One region of the Mesorhizobium sp. M1338 genome, then DNA from elsewhere that is predicted to be linked to it. Evidence: riboswitches for the same ligand, from Rfam matches in the RefSeq annotation. Region 1 holds a riboswitch; the other holds the start of a gene.
What was found. A riboswitch is a leader RNA that binds a small molecule or an ion and turns the genes downstream of it on or off. The one in region 1 is predicted to bind cobalamin.

Region 1 (5,693 bases):
AACGAATGAACCCTGAGGTTTCAGAAGCTCACTTTTCGCAAGGCGTGCAGCGCACATCGTGCAAGAGATTGCCATTCTTGCGGATGCTATCGACTTTCTCAACGATGGCGGGAAGATCGCAGTGACCGAATCTACGAAGCCGCCCCCAGGGCGTGCTTTGATGCATACAAACGGTTGCCGAGCAGGGATACTCCTCCTCCCTGAAGTCCAATCGACAACAGCGATCACTTCCAAGAGGGTCCCAGCTCCGCCGCGAAAACGGGTGCCAGACCCCGATCCTCTCCCTCAACTGATCTAGCTCAGGGCGTTCATGAGCCGCAGATCGCATAGTGGCTGCGTGCACGACGCAGGAAGACCATTTATGAAAATCCTATTCAGAACGATGGCTGTCACCTTGCTGGCACCCACCGCCTTTGCTGCGGATTCGATCCCCACCGACCTCAGAGATACGGCATTGGCCACCTTCAGGGCTTTGCCATCCACCACGCCGACAGTCGCCAACAACCCGATCACCCCGGAAAAGATCGCTCTCGGCAAGGCACTGTTCTTCGATCCACGCGTCTCGGCGTCAGGCGTCTTGTCGTGCAACTCGTGCCACAACCTGGCCACCGGCGGCGACGACAATCACGAAACCTCGATCGGCCATGGTTGGCAGAAGGGACAGCGCAACGCGCCGACTGTACTGAACGCTGTCTTCAACATCGCTCAGTTCTGGGATGGTCGTGCCGCAGACCTGAAGGCTCAGGCGAAGGGACCGGTCCAAGCCGGCATCGAAATGGCCAATACACCGGACCAAGTCATCGCCACGCTCAAGTCCATGCCGCAATATGTCGAGTGGTTCGATGCAGCTTTTCCGGCTGAAGCCGATCGGGTCACCTTCGACAACTTCGCCAAGGCGATCGAAGCCTTCGAGGCGACACTGGTCACACCGGCCCCGTTCGACAGCTTTCTGAATGGTGATGAGCTTGCCATGACTTCCGAACAGAAACAGGGCCTGGCGCTTTTTATGGACAAAGGCTGCTCGTCCTGCCATGCCGGCATCAACGTTGGTGGGCAAGCCTATTTCCCATTCGGCCTCGTGGAACAGCCCAGCGCCGAGGTCCTGCCGGACAAAGACAAGGGCCGATTTGCGGTCACCAATGCAGCCGATGACTACTATGTTTTCCGCGTGGCGCCGCTGCGCAACGTTGCACTCACCGCGCCATACTTTCATTCGGGCAAGGTTTGGGATCTGAAACAGGCCGTCGCCATCATGGGGACCACCCAGCTTGGCGTAGTACTGGCGGACGAAGAAGTTGACCTGCTTGTTGCCTTCCTCAACTCGCTGACCGGAGAGGCACCCGAGGTCGCCTATCCCATCTTACCCTCCGAAACGGCGACAACGCCCCGGCCTGTAACGCAGATCTCAGGAAAATAAAGGGCCAACTGGCTGCGGACGTCGCAATCGAAAATGATTGCGGCTTTTACTTGGGCCACACGAATTGCCACATCCATCTCCGAATTGGCGGGAGGCTAGCAATACCCGAAACCTGCCACCTCGCCCGTAGTCTGCGCGAATCAGCTGGGGAAGCGGACAGACGCGCAGCACCATATATTGTCGCCGCCTGAGCGAACATGCCAAGCAGTCTACTTTGAGAAACGACGTGTGTACGATTTGTTCGAGGCGCGGGGCCTGTATGTTCCCAAGGACCAATACTATAGCGTAGTGTCACATTCATATTTCTGCGGGATGAGGACACGTGCCGAAGGAAAATTGCACATTTTCGCCGAGTGGCTTATTTCCAAGAGTGTGATCGGTTTGGCATATTCCCGGCCGACATCCGCCAGTCGGCAACTCCCCACACGGTGAGGAAGAGAAGCCTCACGCCTGCACTTTCTGCCGGAGCGCGCGTGCTGCAGCGACCATGTTAATGAGGGCAGGGCGGACCTCCTCCCATTTGCGTGTTTTGAGGCCACAGTCGGGGTTTATCCACAGTTGGCCATCGGACAGTCGCTCGCGGGCAAGCATGACTAAGTCCGAAATCTCGCCGACTTCCGGGACGCGTGGTGAGTGAATATCATAGACGCCGGGACCGATTTCGTTCGGATATTTGGAGCTCGTGAAGGCGTCCAACAGTTCCATCTTCGAGCGCGACGTCTCAATCGAAATGACATCCGCATCCATTCCAGCGATCGCGTGAATGATCTCGTTGAACTCCGAATAGCACATGTGGGTATGAATTTGAGTCGCGTCCTTTACACCCGTTGAAGCGATCCGGAAACATTCGACAGCCCAGTCGAGATAGACTTTCCAGTCAGATTGGCGCAGTGGCAATCCTTCGCGAAAGGCGGCCTCATCGATCTGGACCATCCTTGCGCCGGACCTTTCGAGATCCGTCACTTCGTCGCGGATGGCGAGCGCGATCTGGCGGCAGGCTTCGGAGCGGGGTACGTCGTCGCGAACAAAAGACCAGTTGAGAATGGTGACTGGGCCTGTGAGCATTCCCTTCACGGGCTTTTCCGTAAGCGACTGGGCGAATTGCCACCAGCGCACTGTCATCGGATTGCGCCTCGATACGTCGCCGAAAATGATGGGGGGACGCACGTAGCGCGACCCATAGCTTTGTACCCAGGCATGCTGGGTGAACGCGAAGCCGGACAACTGCTCGCCGAAATGCTGTACCATGTCGTTTCGCTCGAACTCACCGTGCACCAGCACGTCCAGCCCGATCTCTTCCTGCCAGCGAATTGCAGCCTCGATCTCCTTCTTCAGGAACGTCTCATAGTCGACATAGCTCAGCTGGCCCTTCGCATGAGCGGCCCGCGCCTTGCGTACCTGCGGCGTCTGCGGGAAGGACCCGATGGTCGTCGTCGGGAACGGCGGCAGCCCGAGTGAGCCGGCTTGGACTCTGGAGCGCTCGCCAAAAGCGCTCTCTCGTCGCTTCGCGCTGTCCTCAATGCTAGCGATCCGCCCCTGAACAAGCGGGTCATGGATCCTCGTGGATGTCACGCGCGTGGCGGCAGCCTCGGCAGACGCTTTCAACGCGCCTGCCACCGCATCCCTGCCTTGGGACAGGGCCCGGGCCAGCAAGACCAGCTCGTCGGTCTTCTGGGCCGCGAAGGCGAGCCACGACCTGATGTCGGCGTCGAGTTCCGTCTCCATGCGCAGATCAATCGGCACATGCAGCATCGAGCAAGAAGGCGCGATCTCGACGCGGTCCAAGGGCCAGCCGGCGACGATCGGTTTGATGCGGTCGAGAATGGCGGGCAGGTTCGCACGCCAGACGTTGCGGCCATCGATCAAGCCAAGCGAGAGCACCAGATCCTTCGGAGCGAGCCGACCCACCGTTTCCAGCTGCTCGGGAGCGCGCACGAGATCAATATGCAGCCCGGCCAGGGGCAGAGAAACCGCGGTTTCGAGATTGTCTCCCAGCGACCCGAAATACGTAGCCAGCATGATCTTCAGCTCGGGCGCGGCTTTCGACAGCTGGCCATAGGCGAATTCGAACGCAGCTCGTTCGTTCGGGTTCAGATCGAGGACAAGCGCTGGCTCATCGATCTGCACCCAGTCGGCTCCCGACAGCTTCAGCTTCTGCAGGACTTGCTCGTAAACGGGCAGCAGCCGCGGTAGGAGCGCGATGGGACCGAACCCCTCGGCAGGCGATTTCGCCAGCTTGAGGAAGGTGATGGGTCCAAGGATGACTGGGCGTGTGTGAATGCCGAGAGCTTTAGCCTCGAGGAAATAATCGACCGGCTTCGATGACGAGAGGGCGAACGTCTGATCATCATCGAGTTCCGGCACAATGTAGTGGTAGTTGGTGTCAAACCACTTGGTCATTTCCATCGCGGTTACACCAGGTCCATGAGCTTCCTCCTGGTGACCAGCGTGTCCACAATCCTCCGTCTGACCCTGGTTGCCGCGCGCCATTGCGAAGTAGATGTCAAGTGGGACCTCGCCGCTATTCCAGCCGTAACGGGATGGAACGGCCCCGACCATGGCTGCGGTGTCGAGCACGTGGTCGTAAAGCGAGAAGTCGTTCGACGGGATTTTCGACACGCCGCGATCGCGCTGCTCTTCCCAGCTAGCGGCACGGAGCGCCTTCGACGTCGTGAGAAGGTCGCCAGCGGACGATGTTCCGGACCAGTAGCTTTCAAGCGCGAATTTCAGTTCTCGCCGACGACCGAAGCGCGGCACGCCGAGCGTTGCTACAGGAATTTCCTGAGAGTCAGTCATGTCATACCCCGATGGTTGGGGCGCCGATGACAAGGAAGGCGCTAGCAGGCCGGCACGAACGCCGGCTTGCAGCGGCCACCGAGACACCCCGCCCGTGGACGTAATTCGCCGTGGCAGGTCTCCTGGCTCGCGGGGTCATAGCCTCTACCCGTCTTCCTGAGGGTATTCGCCTCAGTGACATGAGTGGGGTTGGCTCGCCGCTAACAGTTGCGGGGGCAACGCCGGCATTGCACCGGCTTCCCTCTTAGCTCCGCTGCGGCAGCGCCGCACGCGAGAACCACGACACGCAGACAATCACAGCAGTCCGCTCTTTTGTCAATGACGCATAACGAAATGTTTATGTCGTTATGTGATTTCGCTTTTACGCTTGTCTAACATTGTGAAATATTCAGTCGCCCATTGGCGGCGCTGCTCCGCTGCCACCATAGTCCAACTAATGGATCCCTGTCGGGCTGCGACATCCCTCGCAGGTCGCCGATGAAGGATTTCGGACAAGACTTCAAGCGCGTGACAACGTCATTAGAATGCAGAAGATCGCATTGGTGGCGATGTTTAACGATGCGGCCGCAAGCCGTGCGTGCGTGGTAGAAGCGGTTTTCTCGGAGTGAGCGCCAAACCGTGGTCCGAGGGGAATTGGCACGCCAGTCGTCATCACGGGTGACTAGGCAATCGTGATGACTCCGCTCGGCGGCAAGAGACCACACTGACGGAGCCTGGCTCAAGGGTCTGATGCAAAGCCCGACTGTGGTCCCGATAAGCCGCTTAAGCCGCATTCAGGCGGTCAGGATAAGTATCTCTCTCTCCAAGCGCTCGGCATTGAGGGATGCGCAAATGCAGGCAAAGCTCGCGTGCTTCATATTCTGCATCATACGATCGGCAGGACCCAGTTTTTATCCAGTGCACGCGTCAGCGCGGTGTGCAATTCTGGCTCGGTCCGATACGAAGGCATTTGGGCCTCGCTGATCCAGCCCAAGCCAACATAGTGGAAGTGATCCGCAGGGACCGTAACCCGGCTGCTGTCCAGTTGCCGAACGAAGTCCGCTGACCAATGGTGGATCGTATACGCTTCAAGTTTGTCCATCATCCTCCGCCAGCGTTGGATGCGTTCTTCGCGCGGCATGCTGGCCGCTCTTGAGATCGCGGTAGCTATCTCGTCGGAGAGCCTCGGATTTACCAGCAGGGCGTCCTCGCCGAAGTCTTCGGCCGCGCCGGCAAACTTCGATAACACCAGAACGCCAGGGTCGCTCGGATCTTGTGCAGCAATGTATTCTTTCGCCACAAGATTCATGCCATCGCGCAACGGCGTCACAACGCAAACACGCGCGGCTCTGTAAAGACCCGCTATCTCAGCTTGGGTGAACGACCTGTTCTCATAGATAATCGGCATCCACTCGTCCGTGCCATGCCGGTTGTTGACTTGATTGACGAGTCTTTCGACGTCGCGCCGATATTCGCTGTACGCTTGGATGTCGCCACGTGA
Region 2 (5,693 bases), on a different contig from region 1:
CGGAGGCCAATATCCTTTTCGTCGTCGACCAACTGGTCAAGGGCGCCATCCGCGCCATCACCGGCCTCATCGGCGGCATCGCCGCCTTCCTGCCGATCCCGGGCCTGGGCGGCCTGGTCTCCTTCATCAACACGGTGATCCGCCTGTCCCTGACCTATGTCGACGAGATCATCCTCGGCTACAACATCCGCATCAATTCGTCCTCGCCGTTCGAGACGGCGCGCCAGGGCGTCGTGCTCTATGCCCAGAACGGCAAGGTCATGGTCAAGAACGCCGTCTGGCTGGCGGTCATCATGTGGGGCGTGTCCTTCGTCATCTTCCTGCTGATGCTGGCGCCTGCCGGCGCCATTCTCTTCCTGATGCCCGGCCAACTCGCCGGCTGGGCCTTCGTGCTCGCCATCGTCTTCGCCTGGGCTTTCAAGGCGGCGTTCATCGAACCCTTCGCCATCGCCTGCCTGATGCAGGTCTATTTCAAGACCATCGCCGGCCAGGTGCCCGATCCCGACTGGGATGCCCGGCTGGCCGAGGCGTCGTCGAAGTTCAGGGAGCTTAAGGATAAGGCGCTGGCCTCCTTCGGCGGCTCGCGTTGGGGCACGGCCGGCGCGACAAGCTGATCGGCGAGGCTCGCCGGCGTGGCAGCAACGGTGTTGAGGCGCGCCACGGTCGATTTGAGCAACGCTTCACCTTGCCCGGAAAAAACCTCGCTCATGATCAGTTCCGGCAACGGCAGCCGCCGTCCCCAGCCATGCGTTTCAAGGTCCGGCTTTGGCGCGAACTCCGAGACACGGCCGACGCAGAGATAGGCGACCGGGGTCACATGCTCCGGAATTGACAGCAGGCCTTTCAGCGCTTGCGCCTCGATGATGCTGACCCAGCCGACACCGACGCCTTCGGCGCGCGCCGCCAACCAGAAATTCTGCACCGCGCAGACCGTGCTGTAGAGGTCCATCTCCGGATTGTGCCAGCGTCCCAGCGGCGAACCTTCCGAGCGCTGCCGGTCGCAAGTGATGCAGATGTTGAGCGCGCTTTCGCAAATGCCTTCCAGCTTGAGTTTGCGGTAGAGCGCCTGGCGCTCTTCCTCGATGGCCGGCAATTCCTGCTCGCGCGCCGCCAGGAACAGGTCGCGCACCTTTTCCCGTCGTTCGGCATCGCGAATGACGATGAAATTCCAAGGCTGCATGAAGCCGACCGACGGCGCGTGATGAGCGGCAAGCAGCAGCCGCGCCAGCACCTCATCGTCGAGCGCGGTGGGCAGGAAGTGGCTGCGCACATCGCGCCGCGTGAACATGGCGCGATACACCGCATCGCGCGCATTCTGCTCAAATCCATCGCCAACGGCAGCGGTCATGTGTTCCGGCATCGCTTGTCCCCTTGCGATTGCAATCAATGCCATCCGCCTGACCATGCGGATGACGATGCCTGCCAGGCCGGTCTTCTGGCTTGGGATCAACCCGCGTCCGGTGCCTTCCCGTATCGACAGTGGCACATACCGGCGCGGTCCCCCTTACAGCGTTGGGCACGCCACGGAGTTCAACCGTGTTCCCGATTCTCCCACTTGCGGCGGGCACCAGGCAGTGCCACGGACCTTACGCCGAAGCGCGGACGACGCCAATGCCTGCCGCGACGCGAATGGACGCAGGCGCGATTTTCCCCAATCATCGGCCGCCCGTGCATGGCCTTTGTCGATCCGGGTCACTAGATTAGGACGATGGCTACCCGTCTCTATACCCATCCAGTCTTCCTTGAGCACCTCACGCCGCCCGGCCATCCCGAGCGGCCGGACCGCTTGCGCGCCATCGAGCGCGTGCTGGACGACGAAGCTTTTGCCGCGCTCGATCGTATCCAGGCGCCGGAAGGCGACGAGGCCACCATCCTCTATGCCCATCCCGCCGATTTCGTCGCCCGCGTGCGCGCCGCCATTCCCGACGAGGGAATCGCCCGCATCGACGCCGACACCACCGCCAGCCCGAAGAGCTGGCAGGCGGCGATCACCGCGATCGGTGCGGCCAACGCCGCCGTCGACGACGTCTTTGCAGGCCGCGCCGACAATGTCTTCGTAGCCGCCCGGCCGCCCGGCCACCATGCCGAAAAAACCACGTCGATGGGTTTTTGTCTGTTCAACACCGCGGCGATCGCGGCGCGTTATGCGCAGAAGAAGCATGGTGTCGAGCGGGTTGCCGTCGTCGACTGGGACGTGCATCACGGCAACGGCACGCAGGATATTTTCTGGGACGATCCGTCGGTGCTCTATTGCTCGACGCACCAGATGCCGCTCTACCCCGGCACCGGCGCGAAGAACGAAACCGGCGCCGGCAACATCGTCAACGTACCGCTGGCGCCGCAGACCGGCAGCGAGGTGTTTCGCGATGCCTTCCTGTCGCGCGTGCTGCCGGCGCTCGACAATTTCGCGCCCGATCTGATCATCATTTCGGCCGGGTTCGACGCGCATCACCGCGATCCGCTGGCCGAGATCAACCTGACCGAGGACGATTTCGACTGGGCGACCGGCCAGTTGATGCAGCGCGCCGCGCGTCACAGCGGCAACCGGCTCGTCAGCCTGCTCGAGGGTGGCTACGATCTGCAGGGATTGGCATTTTCGGTCGCCGCCCATGTCGGGCGACTGATGAAAGGATGAATGATGGCCGGTGAGACCAACGAAGATGTCAAGGCGATGAGCTTCGAACAGGCACTCGACGCACTCGAAAAGATCGTCGATGATCTTGAGCGTGGCGACGTGCCGCTCGACCAGTCGATTAAGATCTATGAGCGCGGCGAGGCACTGAAAGCGCATTGCGACCGGCTGCTGAAGGCCGCCGAGGACAAGGTCGAGAAGATCAGGCTGTCGCGCGATGGCAAGCCGGTCGGAACGGAGCCGCTTGACGCGGATTGAGGCGGTCCGAACGGTGGTCTTGCCTCACGGGCTTTTGGACATGATCATGATCGAGGATAGAACGCGTCCCGATTGAAAGCGCTCCAGGACAAGAGGAGATACGGAAGCGATGTGCAGAAACATCAAGACCCTGTTCAATTTTGATCCGCCCGCTACCAACGACGAAGTCCGCGACGCGGCACTTCAGTTCGTCCGCAAGCTGAGCGGAACGACGCGGCCTTCGAAGCAGAATCAGCATGCCTTCGACCACGCGGTCGAAGCCATCGCGGCATCGGCGCGCGAACTGCTTGATTCACTCGAAACCCATCAGCATCCGCGCAATCGCGAAGAAGTGGCGGCCAAACTAAGGGCGAAATCGGCGATCCGGTTTGCCTGATACATCCAGGCTGCCTCTGGCGCCGACGAGGAGAGTTCATGAGCTTTTTCCCGGGGAAAGACCCTGAAGTCGGCGACGCCTTCGCCAGCGACCAGATCGAGCTTATGGTCATCCCGAATGCCAAGGACATTGGCGGTTTTCAGGTGCGCCGCGCCCTGCCGACCGCCAAGAGGCGGTTGGTTGGACCGTTCATCTTCTTCGACCGGATGGGCCCCGCGATCCTGCGCGCCGGGCAGGCGCTCGATGTCCGTCCGCATCCGCATATCGGCCTGTCGACGGTCACCTATCTGTTCGACGGCAGGATCAGGCATCGCGATTCACTCGGCACCGAAATGGTCATCCAGCCCGGTGACGTAAACCTGATGACCGCCGGCCGCGGCATCGTCCATTCCGAGCGTACCCCCGAAGAACTGCGCGGCGCGCCGATGTCGATTTCCGGCTTGCAGACCTGGTTGGCGCTGCCGGACGGCAAGGAAGAAGTAGCCCCGGTTTTCGAGAACACCGCAGCACTACGGCTGCCCGAGATCGACGCCGAAGGCGTCAGCGGGCGCATCGTCATAGGTGATTTCCAGGGATTGCGGTCCCCGGTCAGGGCCGACTCCGAGACGCTTTATGCCGACCTGCGCCTTGCGCCAGGCGCCGGCGTGAAGATCCCGGCCGATGCGGAAGAACGAGCCATCTACACACTGGAAGGAGAGGTCTCGATTTCGGGCGACGTTTTCCCGGCCGAACGGCTGCTGGTGTTTCGGCCCGGTGACGAGATCGTCGTATCGTCGCGGACCGGCGCGCATTTTATGCTGTTCGGCGGCGCTTCGCTCGGCTCGCAGCGCTACATCTGGTGGAATTTCGTCTCATCGTCGAAGGAACGCATCGAGCAGGCCAAGCAGGAATGGAAGACGGGACGCTTCGATATTGTTCCTGGCGATGAGGAAGAGTTCATTCCGCTGCCGGAAAGCTGATGCATGTTGTCCAAAAGTGGCCCCGGTTTTGGGCGAACGGCGTGCATCAAAACAAAAACCACGGCCTGATCCGCGTCACTGACATGCATTTACATTCTCCGGCCGGCGGCCTATTTCGCCAATGAACAGAAAGCCTGGGCACCCGTGAACGCAACGCCGCATACGCCGCTTCTCGACAAGGTCCGCATCCCAGCCGACCTGCGCACGCTTGCCGAAAGCGAGCTGCCGCAATTGGCAGCCGAGCTTCGCGCCGAGCTGATCGACGCCGTCTCTCACACCGGCGGCCATCTTGGCGCCGGCCTTGGCGTGGTCGAGCTGACGGTGGCGCTGCACTATGTCTTCAACACCCCCGATGACCGGCTGATCTGGGATGTCGGCCACCAGGCCTATCCCCACAAGATCCTGACCGGCCGCCGTGACCGCATCCGCACATTGCGCCAGGAAGGCGGCCTGTCGGGCTTCACCCGCCGCGCCGAGAGCGAGTACGATCCCTTTGGCGCCGCCCACTCCTCGACATCGATCTCGGCCGGCCTCGGCATGGCCGCCGCCCGCGATCTCTCCGGCGGCCGCAACAATGTCATCGCCGTCATCGGCGACGGTGCGATGTCGGCCGGGATGGCCTATGAGGCGATGAACAACGCCGGCGCGCTCGATGCGCGGCTGATCGTCATCCTCAACGACAACGACATGTCGATTGCGCCGCCGACCGGCGCGATGAGTGCCTATCTGGCGCGCCTGGCCTCGGGCAAGGCCTATATCGGCCTGCGCGACTTCGGCAAGAAACTGACGTCCTACCTCGGCAAGCGCGCCGACCGCGCGATCACAAGGGCGGTCGAGCATGCACGCGGTTACGTCACCGGCGGCACGCTGTTCGAGGAGCTCGGTTTCTATCACATCGGCCCGATCGACGGTCACAATCTGGAGCATCTGATTCCGGTCCTGAAAAATGTCCGCGACAATGGCGAAGGCCCGGTGCTGATCCATGTCGTCACCCAGAAGGGCAAGGGCTACGCACCGGCGGAAGCGGCCGCCGACAAATATCACGGCGTCAATAAGTTCGATGTCATCACCGGCGCGCAGGCCAAGGCGCCGGCCAACGCGCCTGCCTACACCAAGGTGTTCGCAGAAAGCCTGGTTCAGGAAGGCCGCGAGGACGACCGCATCGTCGCCGTCACCGCCGCCATGCCGAGCGGCACCGGCCTCGACCTGTTCGGCGAAGCGTTTCCGTCGCGGACATTCGATGTCGGCATCGCCGAACAGCACGCGGTGACTTTCGCCGCCGGCCTTGCCACCGAAGGCTACAAGCCGTTCGCGGCGATCTATTCGACCTTCCTGCAGCGTGCCTACGACCAGGTCGTCCACGACGTCGCCATCCAGAAATTGCCGGTGCGCTTTCCCATCGACCGCGCCGGATTCGTCGGCGCCGATGGCGCGACCCATTGCGGCGCTTTCGACACCACTTTCCTGG

Region 2: it holds a riboswitch for cobalamin, as region 1 does, so the genes downstream of both, bluB (5,6-dimethylbenzimidazole synthase) here and metE (5-methyltetrahydropteroyltriglutamate--homocysteine S-methyltransferase) in region 1, are expected to answer to the same signal.

What each region holds. Positions count from the first base shown of each region.
Region 1 is NZ_JAMYLL010000018.1:24,271-29,963, reverse strand. Features, by position in the region: gene NKH19_RS17635 (cytochrome-c peroxidase) at 362-1,417, shown strand; gene metE (5-methyltetrahydropteroyltriglutamate--homocysteine S-methyltransferase) at 1,862-4,213, opposite strand; cobalamin riboswitch at 4,309-4,510, opposite strand; gene NKH19_RS17625 (alpha,alpha-trehalose-phosphate synthase (UDP-forming)) at 5,079-5,693, opposite strand, start outside.
Region 2 is NZ_JAMYLL010000004.1:28,239-33,931, forward strand. Features, by position in the region: gene NKH19_RS05640 (hypothetical protein) at 1-614, shown strand, start outside; partial or broken gene bluB (5,6-dimethylbenzimidazole synthase) at 731-1,405, opposite strand; cobalamin riboswitch at 1,409-1,587, opposite strand; gene NKH19_RS05650 (histone deacetylase family protein) at 1,709-2,635, shown strand; gene NKH19_RS05655 (exodeoxyribonuclease VII small subunit) at 2,639-2,890, shown strand; gene NKH19_RS05660 (DUF2277 domain-containing protein) at 3,000-3,266, shown strand; gene NKH19_RS05665 (pirin family protein) at 3,305-4,225, shown strand; gene dxs (1-deoxy-D-xylulose-5-phosphate synthase) at 4,370-5,693, shown strand, end outside.